3 regions of the Xanthobacter sp. ZOL 2024 genome follow, and region 2 is predicted to be linked to each of the others. Evidence: riboswitches for the same ligand, from Rfam matches in the RefSeq annotation. Region 2 holds a riboswitch; each other region holds the start of a gene.
What was found. A riboswitch is a leader RNA that binds a small molecule or an ion and turns the genes downstream of it on or off. The one in region 2 is predicted to bind cobalamin.
Positions count from the first base shown of each region.

Region 1 (4,284 bases), 1.9 Mb from region 2:
GGGAATGGTAAGCTCCATCACCGGAATGCCGAAGCGGTGCAGCATCGCCACCGTATTGCGGGTGGTGAAGGCGCCGGCGATCACCAGATCGGGGCCAAGCGGCACCACCTCTTCCGCCAGCCCCCGATTGGCCGGCACCCCGGTCGCCAGATCGGCCACCGTGGAACCGACCGGATCGGCGGCGAGGCGGGTGACGGACAACACGCGCTCCTTCGGCACGAGGCGCAGCACCAGCTCATCGGCGCACAGGTTCAGCGAGACGATGCGGCGCGGCGCGGCGTCCGCCGCGGGCTCGCCGCCGCGCGCCGTCCCGTTCCCGCCGGCGAGTCCGAGGGCGAGGCCAAGGGCGAGGACAGCGGCGCCCAGCACCCGTCGCGCCGGGGCGAACGGCCGCCGGCCGCCCGCCGGAGCGGGCCGCCGGCGTGCCTGTCGCGCCCTCTGGTCGTGGTCCATGCGCGGGTCCGCCCCCTCAATAGGTCAGCCGCAGCCCGGCGAAGGCACCGAAGCCTGGAGCCAGCCAACCATTGGGGTTCTCATAGGATTCGTTGAACAGGTTGTCGATCCGCCCGAACACCGCGACGTTCTGGTTGACGGTGTAGTTGGCCGCGAGGTTGACGATGGTGTAGCCGGGCTGGCGCACCACGGCGAAGGTGGTGCGGTCCACGTCCCACCAGTCGGAGAGATAGACCAGGGTGGCCGAGACCGTGAGCGGGTCGATGGGCTGCCAGTTCACGCCCACGCTCACCTTGTTGCTGGGCCGCCGCAGCGGATAGCAGGAGGTGGCATCGCGCGGCGCGCAGCTCACGCCGAACGAGCCGCCGGAGGGGAAATAGCCGATGGTGCTGGTGTAGGTGTAGTCGGTCCGCACCGAGAGGCGATCGGTGATCTTCAGGGCCAGATAGGCTTCCACGCCTTGGCTCGTGGCGCTGGAAAGGTTGGCGTAATTGTAGCTGTAGGTTGCCGCGTCGTAGGTGGTGACGATCAGGTTGGTGATGTCGTTGTGGAAATAGGTGGCACCGAAGCCCACCCGGTCGCTCCACAGCATCTGCTCGAAGCCGGCGTCCCAGCCGGTGCTTTCTTCCGGCGACAGGTCGGGATTGCCGTAATAGGGGGCATAGAGCTGGTAGAGGGTCGGCGCCTTGAAGGCGGTGCCGTAGGTCATCTTCAGCTTGGTTCCGGTTTCCGGAAACAGCAGGGCCGGGGCGATGCGCCAGGTGGTGTGATCGCCGAAATCGTCATTGCTGTCGTAGCGCACATTGGCGGCGACGAAGAAGCGCTCGGCGAACGCCGATTGCAGCTCCAGATAGCCGGCGGTATCGCCGGTGTTCGCGTCCATGGCGGACCAGGCGCTTTCGCTGGTCATGCTCTCATTATAGCGCTCGATGCCGGCGAGCAGGTTCTGCCCGGGTAGGAAGGTGTAGTTGGAGCGCCAGTAATAGGTTTGCCGGTCGCCGTCATAGGTGCTGGCATTGTCGGGATAGGGGCTGGCATTGGTGCGGCTGTAATCGGTGGCGGATACCCCGAAGGTGCTCACCAGCCGGTCGTCGAAGGTCTTCCACAGGCCCTCGGCCTTGCCGATGAAGAAGCGGCCATAGCTGGTGTCCTGCATGGGGGCGGGATAGCCGGTGCCGGTGCTGTAGTTGTAGAGGTCCGAGGTGTAGGCGAGCTGGCTCTCGATGTAGCGCGCCACCACATTCACCGAGAAACTGTCGCTCACGTCCGCATCGAGGCGGGCCGAATAGGTCCAGTTGTCGTTGGCGTTGTTGTTGATGGGCTCGCCCGGCAGGGCGATGTTGGCCGGTGTCACCGGGATCGACGTGCTGGCGAAATGGCCGACGTTGAAGGCATAGCCGATGTTGTTATAGCCGCCGCTGAGGCTCGCCACCTGGTTGAAGGTGCCGAGCGAGCCGGCTTCCACATAACCGCTGGCCTTGGCCGGGCCCTCGCCACGCTGGGTGGTCATGGAAATGACGCCGCCGATGGCGTCCGAGCCATAAAGGCCGGACTGCGGGCCGCGCAGCACCTCCATGCGGGCGAAGTCATTGGTGTAGAGGGTGCCAAGGTCGAAGGCGCCGTTGGGGGCCGAGGGGTCGCCGATGTCGACACCGTCGAGCAGCATCTTCACGTGATTGGAATTGGTGCCGCGCATGAAGATGGAGGTCAGCCCGCCGGGGCCTCCGGTCTGCACCACATTGAGACCGGGCACCGATTCGAGCGCATCGGCCACCGAACGCTGCTGGGTGTTGGCCAGGTCTTCAGCAGTGATGACGGTCACCGAGCTCGCCACTTCGCGCAGCGGCGTGGGGATGCCGGTGGCGCTCACCACCACGTCGGGCAATTGGATCTGGCTGGCATCGGTGCCGGTGGTGTCGGCAGATTGCGCCAGGGCCGGCGTGGCGGCGGCCAGAGCCAAGAGGCTCACGGACAGGCTTACGGACAGGTTCAGGGCGCGGGACAACAGATGAGGGCGGCGAACAGGCACTGTGGCAGACGGCGAAACGACAAGCATTGCAACCTCGGGCGGGACGCCTGTGGCACGTCACCGCGAACGAGGGCTTTCGTGTTGCCGGCCGCAGCCGCCTGACCCGAAACACTCCCACTATCGGAACACCCCGCCCGACGAGCTCGCGTGTGACCACGGTCGACGGCAGGTCTCCTGGCTCGCGGGTCACCATTTTCCGCTGCCTTCCCAGGCCCCGAGTGCCCAGTGGCGTTGCTGCGGAAAACTCGCCGCTTACAGTTGCGGGGGCAGCCGCGGAATAGAAGCGCCAAGCGCCTCGCACCGCATTCCCTTTTATTCCTCCGGGGAGGAGTACCGTCGCCGGCGAACCTAGGCGAGCCGGGGGTGCCCCGTCAATGCCCGGTTGTTGCTGCACTTTGGTCGCAATCGGGCGACGCCCCGTTATTGCTCGGTGAAGAAGGTCATCAACACGTCGCCCTCGGCGCCGGTGAGGCACAGGAAGCGGTGCACCTTGTCGCTGCGGTCGCGCTGGATATAGGCCTCGCCCATGATCACCGTGTCGATGGGGGTGTTGCCGACCTTCAGGTCGCCCTTGGCGATGGTGAGGCCGTCCATGTCGATGAAGAGGTCGTCGATGGACGGCGATTGCGCCTTCAGCCGGGTCAGTGCGTGGGCCTTGCAATCCGCCACGTGCCGCGCCTGCTCGGCGGCAAGGGCCTGTTGGCGGGCCACCGCTTCCGCCGTGGGCTGCGGGCTGGCCGGTGCCGGTGCCGCCGGCGCCTTCTCCGGCGCGGCGGAGGCGACGCGGGGCGCGGCGGAGAGCGCCGCCATCACCAGCAGCGGGAGCAGCGCAACGGGGCGGACGATGGAATGCGGCATCGGGTGTCCTCACGTGGTTGATCCGTGAGGACAACGCTGCAGCTCGAGATTTGTGCCGCCTCAGAGCAGCCCCTGGCCGGTCAGGCTGTGGCAGAACTGGTCGAGCAGCACCGCTTCCTGCTCCTTGAGCACCCCATCTGCGGCGATCACCTTGAGGCCGGCTTTGAGCAACGGGCCGATGGCCGCGCGATCCCCCGCCATCAGGGTGTCCAGCGCCGCCTCGACGCTTTCCGGCGTTGGCCGCAGGCGGCCGAGATAGGCGGCGAGGCGCTCACGCTCGCCGCCGGTGAGGTCAAGGTCAGCGGCGGCACAGGCGCGCTCGCAGAAGAACTGGATCTCCTCCATTTCCGCCGCCCCCAGCTCGCCATCGGCCACCGCCAGGGCCACCAGCAGCACCACGCCGGAACCGTTGACGATGGTGCGGATGCGATCCCAGCGGGGCGCCGCCGGCTCCGCGGGCGGCACGCGGATGGCATCCTGCGGCCAGGTGAAGCCGAAGGTGTCCAGGAAGAACCGGCTGAGCGGCTCGCGCCGGGTCCCGTCGAAATCGCTCACGGCCTTGATGCGGTCCACCCGGAACGCGCGGGCCGCCTGCCGCTCGTGGCAGCGGGCCAGCAGGATGGGCACGCCCTCCACATTGCGCTGCACCGCCCAGACCGAAATGCGCCGGTGGCTGAGATTGCCGGCATGGTCCTCATAATCGATCACGAACGACTGGCCCTCGGCCGGATCGTGATCGTGGGCGTGGTCCGCCCATTCGTCGTGTGGGTCGTCGGCCGGCACCACGATCTGCGAGGCCCGGGCGTAGACCGGCGCGCCGAGGCTGGCGACGCGGCCAATGAAATAGGACTTCAACGAGGTGATGGCGTTCATGAGCCGCTCATGGGCAACGTCTTGAGGCAAGGGCCAAGTCGTGGGCAAGGTCCCGGATCACCTTATTGGTA
Region 1 covers NZ_CM128808.1:2,840,690-2,844,973, forward strand. The annotation lists gene ACU4E7_RS13050 (ABC transporter substrate-binding protein) at 1-453, opposite strand, end outside; gene ACU4E7_RS13055 (TonB-dependent receptor plug domain-containing protein) at 470-2,422, opposite strand; cobalamin riboswitch at 2,630-2,835, opposite strand; gene ACU4E7_RS13060 (hypothetical protein) at 2,903-3,340, opposite strand; gene ACU4E7_RS13065 (WYL domain-containing protein) at 3,401-4,213, opposite strand.
Region 1: it holds a riboswitch for cobalamin, as region 2 does, so the genes downstream of both, ACU4E7_RS13055 (TonB-dependent receptor plug domain-containing protein) here and cobW (cobalamin biosynthesis protein CobW) in region 2, are expected to answer to the same signal.

Region 2 (4,284 bases):
AGCCGGTGCCCTGGATCATCAGCGCGCGTGCCATGGCGCCGCCTCAGGCCGGATGAAACAAAGCGGCGAGCAGATAGCCCTTCGGCAGCGGCAGGCCGGTCGCCCCCGCCTCGCCCTGCGCCAGCAGATCGGGCAGCAGATGGGTGTGCGGCCCCTCCGGTGAACGACCATCCGGCGGCGGGATCACCGCATCGATCTCGGCCCGCAGGCAGGGTGTCTCCACCACGCGCACCGGGCTGTGTTCCACCACCGCCGCGCCGATGCGCGCCAGGTCCTGCGGCCAGGGCGTGCCGCAGTGCGCCGCAATGCGCGGCGCCAGCGCCGGCGCGCAGCGGATGGAAAAGCGCACGCCCCGGCGCCCCAGCCCCACATCGAACAGCAGGCCATCGGCATCGCGCGCCAGCAGCGCCTGCGGATCGGTGCCGAGGGCCGTCAGGGTGGTGGGGCCGGCGGCATCGGCGCGGCCGGTGGGCACCGCCAGCGCGATCAGTGGCGCGCGCCCTTCGCGCGCGATCTCGAAGGCGGTGAGGAAGGCCGGCGCCTCCACCCGCAGGGCCGCCCGGCGGGTGCGCACGGTGAGGGTGTCCGCCTCGCGCACCCGCTCGAAGGGTTCATCGGGCTCCCGCAGCACCTCGGCGACGGCGCCGGGCACGCCCACCACGAAGGTGCCCGCGGCGGTCGCGAAGCGCGTCTCGATGGCATCCAGCAGGCTGGCGCCGCGCCACGGCAGCCGGCGCATCTGCAGGCCGAGCGTGCGGGCGCGGGCCGGCAGCGCCGCCCAGATCCGCTGGCGCTCGGCCTCGTCGGCGCCGCCCCATGCGGCGATCTCCGCACCAGTCCGCGCGCAGCCGGTGCAATAGCCGGTGGCCGGATCAATGCCGCAGGCGCCGATGCACGGGCTCGCCGGGCGGGGCTTTTCCACATTGATGGTCATCAGAACTCCACCCCCGGCTGCGCCATCACCCCGTCGCGGAACGGATGCTTCACCAGCGTCATCTCCGTCACCAGATCGGCCGCCGCGATCACCTCCGGCGGCGCATTGCGGCCGGTCAGGCAGACATGGGTCATGGCCGGCTTCTGCGTCGTCAGGAAGTCCACCACGCTCGCCACGTCGAGATAGCCATAGCGCAGGGCGATGTTGATCTCGTCCAGAAGCACGAAGCGGATCTGCGGATCAAGGATCTGCGCCTGCGCCAACTGCCAGCCGCGCTGCGCCGCCGCCACGTCGCGGTCGCGGTCCTGGGTCTCCCAGGTGAAGCCCTCGCCGCTGACGAAGAACCGGCATTCCCGGGCGAACCGCTCGCGCAGCAGGGTCTTTTCGCCGGTCTCCCGATCCCCCTTGATGAACTGCACCACCGCGCACGGCATGCCATGGGCGATCGCCCGCAGGATCATGCCGAAGCCCGAGGACGACTTGCCCTTGCCGGCGCCGGTGTGGACGATGATGAGGCCCTTCTTCCGGGTCTTCGACTTCATCATCTCGTCCCGCGCCGCCTTGACGACCTTCATCTTGGCATTGTGGCGGGCGGTCAGCTCATCCATGGGGCAGATCCTTCTTGCTTGACAGAGTCGGCCGTTCGGGCACATTTCCCGCGAAGCTGGTGTCTGTGTAAACAGATGAAAAGGGAATGCGCCAGGCTCTTCGGCGCGTGAGCATGCTGCCCACGCGCCTGCCCAAGCGCAGCCGCCCCCGCGACCGTGACCGGAGAGGTCGCCCAACGCCACTGGTTCGCGCCGGGAAGGCAGGGTGACCGCCAGAGCCGCCCGCGCCGACCGCCCCCGGGCGGATCGTGTGGTGCGTCCTCTGACTTCCGCAAGCCGGGAGACCTGCCAGCCCGACAGACGGAACCGGACGGGGTGCGCCGGTGTCGGGAGGGCTTAAGGTCAAGCCACCCGCCATGCGCCCCCCGAACCATCAGGATGGGACGCAGGCGCACCATGGCCACTCTCGAAAAGCTGCCCGTGACGGTGATCACGGGCTTTCTGGGCGCGGGCAAGACCACCGTCATCAGCCACCTCATGCGCAACGCCGCCGGCAAGCGGCTGGCGGTGGTGGTGAACGAGTTCGGCGACGTGGGCGTCGATGGCGAGATCCTCAAGGGCTGCGCCCTGCCGGACTGCCCGGAGCAGAACATCATCGAGCTGGCCAACGGCTGCATCTGCTGCACCGTCGCCGATGAGTTCATCCCCACCATCGAGGCGCTGATGGCGCTCGATCCGCGGCCGGACCACATCCTCATCGAAACCTCCGGCCTCGCCCTGCCCAAGCCGCTGGTGAAGGCCTTCGACTGGCCGGACATCCGCTCGCGCATCACCGTCGACGGGGTGATCGCCCTCGCCGATGCGGAGGCGGTGGCCGCCGGCCGCTTCGCCCCGGACGTCGCCGCCGTGGACCGCCAGCGCGAGGCCGATGCCAGCATCGACCATGAGACGCCCTTGAGCGAGGTGTTCGAGGACCAGATCGCCTGCGCCGACATCGTGCTGCTGACCAAGGCGGACCTCGCCGGCGCCGCCGGCGTCGCTCAGGCAAAGGCGGTGATCCAGGCCGAGGCGCCGCGCCCGCTGCCCATCGTCGAGGTGGTCGACGGGGTGGTGGATCCGCGCATCATCCTCGGCCTCGGCGCCGCCGCCGAGGATGACCTCGCCGCCCGCCCCAGCCACCATGACGGTGCCGGCGACCACCACCACGACGATTTCGACAGCGTGGTTATCGAGGTGCCGGAGCTGGCCGATCCGGCCGAGCTCGCCGCCCGCATCGTCACCCTGGCCGATACCCAGAACATCCTGCGGGTAAAAGGCTATGCGGCGGTGGCCGGCAAGCCCATGCGGCTGCTGGTGCAGGCGGTGGGCGCCCGGGTGCGCCATCAATACGACCGGCCGTGGGGGCCGCAGGAGGCCCGCCACGGCCGCCTGGTGGTGATCGCCGAGCACGACGACATCGATCCCAAGGCCATTGCCGCCGTGCTCGCGCCACAGGTGGAAGCGGCCGAATAGGCATGCACATCGTCTTCCGCGAGAGCCACGGACTGGAGGAGACCGACACGCCGACCGACCTGGGGCAGAGCCCGGCGGATCTGGTGGTGCTGTCGTTCTCCGATTCCGATCTCGGCGCCTTCGCCGCCGGCTGGCGGCGCGGTGGCGGCGCGGGCGGGGCCATGCCCAGCCTGCGGCTGGCCAATATCGGCGCGCTGCGCCATCCCCTGTCGGTGGATACCTATATCGAGCGCACCCTCGGCGCCGCCAGAGGCATCCTGATCCGCCTCATCGGCGGCGCCTCCTACTGGCCCTACGGCCTCGGCCAGATCGAGGCGCTGGCCCGCGCCAAGGGCATCGCCCTGGCGGTGCTGCCGGCGGACGGGCGCCCGGATCCGCGGCTCGATGCCGCCTCCACCCTGCCCCACTCCACCCTGCGACGGCTGGCCGAGCTGTGCGATGCCGGCGGCGCGGTCGCCGCCCAGGCCGCCCTGGCGCAATTGGCTTTGGCGGCGGGCCTTTACGCCGCCCCGGTGCCGGGCGCGAAGGCCGTGCCCACCGTCGGCCTGTGGACCCCGGAGACGGGGGTGACCGATCCCGTCCGGCCGCCCGCTGCCGCCCCGGGCGACGCCCTGCCGCTGGTGCTGGTGGTGTTCTACCGGGCCTATCTGGTGGCCGCCGATCTCGCCCCCATCGAGGCCCTGTTCGCGGCGCTGCGGGCGCGCGGCTTCCGGGTGCTGGGGTTGTTCGCGCCGTCGCTGAAGGCGCCCGACGCCGCCGATGTCCTGACCGCCCGGGTGGCCGCCCTCAAGCCCGTCGCCATCGTCAACGCCACCGCCTTCTCGGGGCGCGGCCAAAGCCAGCGACAGGACGAGGGGCAGGACGAGGGACAGGGGTCCGCCTCGCCGCTGGACGCCGCCGGGGTCCCGGTCTTCCAGGTGGCCCTCGCCACATCGAGCCGGGCCGCCTGGGCGCCGGCCGCGCGCGGGCTGTCGCCGGCCGATCTCGCCATGCACGTGGTGCTGCCGGAGGTGGATGGCCGCCTGTTCGCCGGCGTCGTCTCCTTCAAGGCCGAGGCGGAACGCGACCCCGCTCTGGAATTCTCGCGCACCATCCACGCCCCCGCCCTGGACCGCATCGCCGCCGTCGCCGACCGGGTGCGGCGCTGGCATGAACTGGCCGCCACGCCGGCGCCGCATCGGCGGCTGGCGCTGGTGCTGTCCACCTATCCCGGGCGCGACTGGGACCTCGCCCACGCGGTGGGGCTCGATGCCCTCGCCTCCGCCGAGGCAATCCTCGCGGATCTCGCCG
Region 2 covers NZ_CM128808.1:934,783-939,066, forward strand. The annotation lists gene ACU4E7_RS04565 (cobyric acid synthase) at 1-34, opposite strand, end outside; gene ACU4E7_RS04570 (DUF1289 domain-containing protein) at 44-934, opposite strand; gene cobO (cob(I)yrinic acid a,c-diamide adenosyltransferase) at 934-1,542, opposite strand; cobalamin riboswitch at 1,583-1,849, shown strand; gene cobW (cobalamin biosynthesis protein CobW) at 1,939-2,994, shown strand; gene cobN (cobaltochelatase subunit CobN) at 2,997-4,284, shown strand, end outside.

Region 3 (4,284 bases), 580 kb from region 2:
TGAGCGCCACTTCGTCGGCCTGGCGCAGGGAAATGTAGATTTCCTCGATCAGGTCCACCACGGCGGTCTTCTCGTGCATGGACTGGTCGGGCAGGTGGCCGAAGCGGTTGCGCAGGCCCGCCACCATCCAGCCGGAAAGATAGACATAGGCGCCCTTGGCGCTGCCGCGCAGGTGCTTCACCGACTTGATCATCTGCTGCGCGTGGAAGCCAGACCAGCAGCCCAGCGACTGGGTGAAGCGGGAGGGATCGGCATCATAGACCGCCATGTCGGCCCGCATCACCTTGGCCATGGCCCGGGCGATGTCGAGATGGGTGTCGAAGGTGTTCTGCGCCCGCAGCTGAATGATGTCGTCCACGCTCACGCCCCCTGGCGCGACGCCTCCGGGAAAGCGGGAGTGCAGTTCGGTGCTGAGTTCGCCATAGCTCTTGCGCGCCCCCATGGGTGGTCCTTCCTGTTTCGCATCTGTTGGCGTGGGGTCCGGGGCGCGGGAAAAAGCGCTTGCGGCCGGACTGTTTCCTCACAATATTCGCGGCTGAAAAATCGCGAAATGACTGAAAATGTGTGGTTTTGCGAAGCGTTTGGCGCGGATTTGCGAATGTTGCAAATTCAGGTGCGGGGGGCGTGCGGTGAAGAAGAGCTTCGTTGGGGTGCGGCTGAAGCGGCTCCGGGAAGAGCGCGGGCTGACCCAGCTGGCGCTGGCCCAGGCGCTGGGCCTGTCGGCCAGCTACCTCAACCAGCTGGAGAAGAACCAGCGGCCGCTCACCGTGCCGGTGCTGCTGAAGCTGAACGAGGTCTTCGGCGTCGATGTGCAGCTGTTCTCGGAGGGTGAGGAAGGCCGGCTGATGGCGGACCTGCGGGAGGTGTTCGCCGATCCCATGAACGACCCGGCCGGCGGCGAGCAGGTGAGCCTCGCCGAGCTGAAGGAAGTGGCCACCGCCATGCCGGCTCTCGGTCGCGCCGTGGTGGCGCTGCACCGGCGCTGGCGCCACGCTTTGGAGCGGGCCGATGCCATGGCCGGGGAACTGGGCCTCGGTTCCGGCGGTCGCACCACCCTGACCGCGCCCATGCCCTATGAGCAGGTGCGTGATTTCTTCTATGCCCACCACAATTACTTTACCGAGCTCGATGTCGCTGCGGAGCAACTGGCAGATGCTGCCCATCTTGCGCCCGGAGACCTGGCGGAGGGGCTCGCCCGCCACCTGGAGACGCGCCACGGCGTGCGGGTGGTGCGCGCATCGGCGGAAGCGGACGGGGAAAGCGCCGGCGAGGGGCTGCGCCGGTTTCTGCCGGCCGAGCGGGTGCTGCGGCTGGCGGCACGGCTGGATGATGGCCAGCGGGCCTTCCAGATCGCCACCCAGCTCGCCTTCCTGGAGCAGGGCGGCCTGATCGAAGCGTTGGCCGCCGCCGCGGCTCAGGGGGCGCGGGAGACCCATGCCTTGGCGCGCATCGGCCTCGCCAATTATTTCGCCGGCGCCCTGTTGATGCCCTATGGCGCCTTCCTCGCCGCGGCGGAGGCGGAGCGCTACGATATCGAGCGCCTTGGCGCCCGCTTTGGCGTGGGCTTCGAGACCATCTGCCACCGCCTCAGTTCCCTGCAGCGGCCGGGGGCGGTGGGAGTGCCGTTCTTCTTCATCCGGGTGGATCGTGCCGGCAACATCTCCAAGCGCCAGTCGGCCACTGATTTCCACTTCTCCCGGGTGGGCGGCACCTGCCCGCTGTGGAATGTCTACGAGGCTTTTGCCCAGCCCGGCCGCATCCTGACCCAGGTGGCGCAGATGCCCGATGGGCGCACCTATCTGTGGATCGCCCGCACCGTGCATCATGGCGCGGGGGGCTATGGGGAGCCGGGCAAGACCTTCGCCATCGGCCTGGGCTGCGACATCCGCCACTCCGGGCGGCTGGTGTATTCCAAGGGCCTCGCCGTAGACGACCCCACCGCCGCGATTCCGATCGGCGCCGGCTGCAAGGTGTGTGAGCGGCCGGCCTGCCCGCAGCGGGCCTTCCCGATGATCGGCCGAACCCTGGCGGTGGATGAGAACCGCAGCGTCTTCACGCCCTATGCCGCGGGCTGAGGGACGGCTGTGCAGAAATCACGACATAAAGATGTCCTTATATCCTTCTTGACAGGGGCGGGCGGCTCGGCTCAGATCGCGTTTGTCGTGGTTCTCCGGGGTCCTTGGGCACCGGAGCTAAGAGGGAAGCCGGTGCAAGGCCGGCGCTGCCCCCGCAACTGTGAGCGGTGAGCCAGGGTCCATTCATGTCACTGGGCGCAAGCCCGGGAAGGCGGACCTGAAGCGATGATCCGTGAGCCAGGAGACCTGCCGTGACACAACACGTCCTCGGGCGGGGTGTCCCGGTGGTGCGCTTTGGCTCCGCCGGCTGCGCCGTGCCGGGTCCTTGTCGCTTGCCGCCACGGCCTTGCCCCCAATCATAGGGCCTCAACGCCGTGACCACGTTTTCTCAATCCTCCATCGCGGTAGCCACCCTCGGTACCCCGCGCATCGGCCCCCGTCGCGAACTGAAGCATGCGCTGGAAAGTTTCTGGGCCGGCAGGACCACGCAGGCGGAGCTCCTGGCCACCGCCGCCAGCCTGCGCGCCGCCAATTGGGCCCGGCAGCGGGCGCGTGGGGTCACCATCATCCCCTCCAACGATTTCTCCCTTTACGACCACGTGCTCGACACCTCGGTGATGGTGGGGGCGATTCCGCAGATCTACGGCTGGAGCGGCGGCAAGGTGCCGCTGCCGATCTATTTCGCCATGGCGCGCGGCAGTATCGGTGCGCAAGAGGCGGCCTGTGGGCATGCTCATGGGGCGTCGGGCGTACCGGCGCAGGAAATGACCAAGTGGTTTGACACCAATTACCACTATATGGTGCCTGAATTCGCGCCAGAACAACGCTTCGAGGTGGCCAGCCTCAAAGTCGTCGATGAGTATCGCGAGGCGAAGGCCCTCGGTTTTGACACGCGCCCCGTGCTGCTGGGGCCGGTGACCTTCCTCAAGCTCGGCAAGTCCAAGGTCGAGGGGTTCGATCCGCTGTCGCTGCTGAGCAACCTGCTGCCGGTCTACACGGATATCCTGCGCCGGCTGGCGGCCAATGGGGCGCAATGGGTGCAGATGGACGAGCCGGCCCTGGTGCTCGACCTGACCGACGCGGAGCGGGCCGCCTTCCGCCGTGCCTATGGCACCTTTGCCCGTGCCTTGCCCGATCTCAAGATCATGCTCACCCCCTATTTCGGCGCCCTCGGCGACAATCTCGACACGGCCCTGGCCTTGCCGGTGGCGGGGCTCCACCTCGATCTTTGTCGCGCGCCGGAGCAGCTTGAACAGGTGGCCGGGCGCGCACCCCTGGGGCTGGTGCTGTCTCTCGGGATCATCGACGGGCGCAACATCTGGCGCGCCGATCTGCCGGCCCAGGTTGAGCGCCTGAAGCCCGTGGTGGCAAAGCGGGGCACCGACCATGTCGAGCTCGCGCCCTCCTGCTCGCTGCTGCATGTGCCCATCGATCTGGAGCAGGAGACCGATCTCGATCCGGACCTGACGTCCTGGCTCGCCTTCTCCGTGCAGAAGATGGACGAGCTGGCGGTGCTGGCGGCGGCCCTGGCCGGACGGGCGGAGGAGGTTCAGCCGGCGCTCGCGGCCTCCGCGTCGGCCGCTGCCGCCCGTCGCACCTCGCCCAAGGTGCACACTGCGGCGGTGGAGGCGCGGGCCGCCGCTGTCACCCCCGCCATGGGCCGCCGCGCCCATCCGTTCGCGGTGCGGGCGGAGGTGCAGCGCCGGCGGTTCGCTCTGCCGGCTTTTCCCACCACCACCATCGGCTCGTTCCCGCAGACCGCCGAGGTGCGGCAGGCGCGAGCGGCCCATGCCAAGGGGGCACTGGACGATGAGGCCTACGCGGCCTTCCTGAAGGCGGAGACGGCCCGCACCATCCGCTGGCAGGAAGAGATCGGCCTCGACGTGCTGGTGCATGGCGAGTTCGAGCGCAACGACATGGTGCAGTATTTCGGCGAGCAGCTCTCCGGCTTCGCTTTCACCAGGCATGGCTGGGTGCAGAGCTACGGCTCGCGCTATGTGCGCCCGCCCATCCTGTTCGGCGATGTCGCGCGCCCGGCGCCCATGACGGTGGCGTGGTGGCGCCATGCCCAGTCCCTCACCGACAAGCCGGTGAAGGGCATGCTCACGGGGCCGGTGACCATCCTCAACTGGTCGTTTGTGCGTGACGACATCCCGCGCAGCGCCGCCTGCCGCCAGATCGCCCTCGCCATCCGCGATGAGGTGCACGA
Region 3 covers NZ_CM128808.1:352,688-356,971, reverse strand. The annotation lists gene ACU4E7_RS01825 (isocitrate lyase) at 1-442, opposite strand, end outside; gene ACU4E7_RS01820 (short-chain fatty acyl-CoA regulator family protein) at 630-2,075, shown strand; cobalamin riboswitch at 2,147-2,343, shown strand; gene metE (5-methyltetrahydropteroyltriglutamate--homocysteine S-methyltransferase) at 2,450-4,284, shown strand, end outside.
Region 3: it holds a riboswitch for cobalamin, as region 2 does, so the genes downstream of both, metE (5-methyltetrahydropteroyltriglutamate--homocysteine S-methyltransferase) here and cobW (cobalamin biosynthesis protein CobW) in region 2, are expected to answer to the same signal.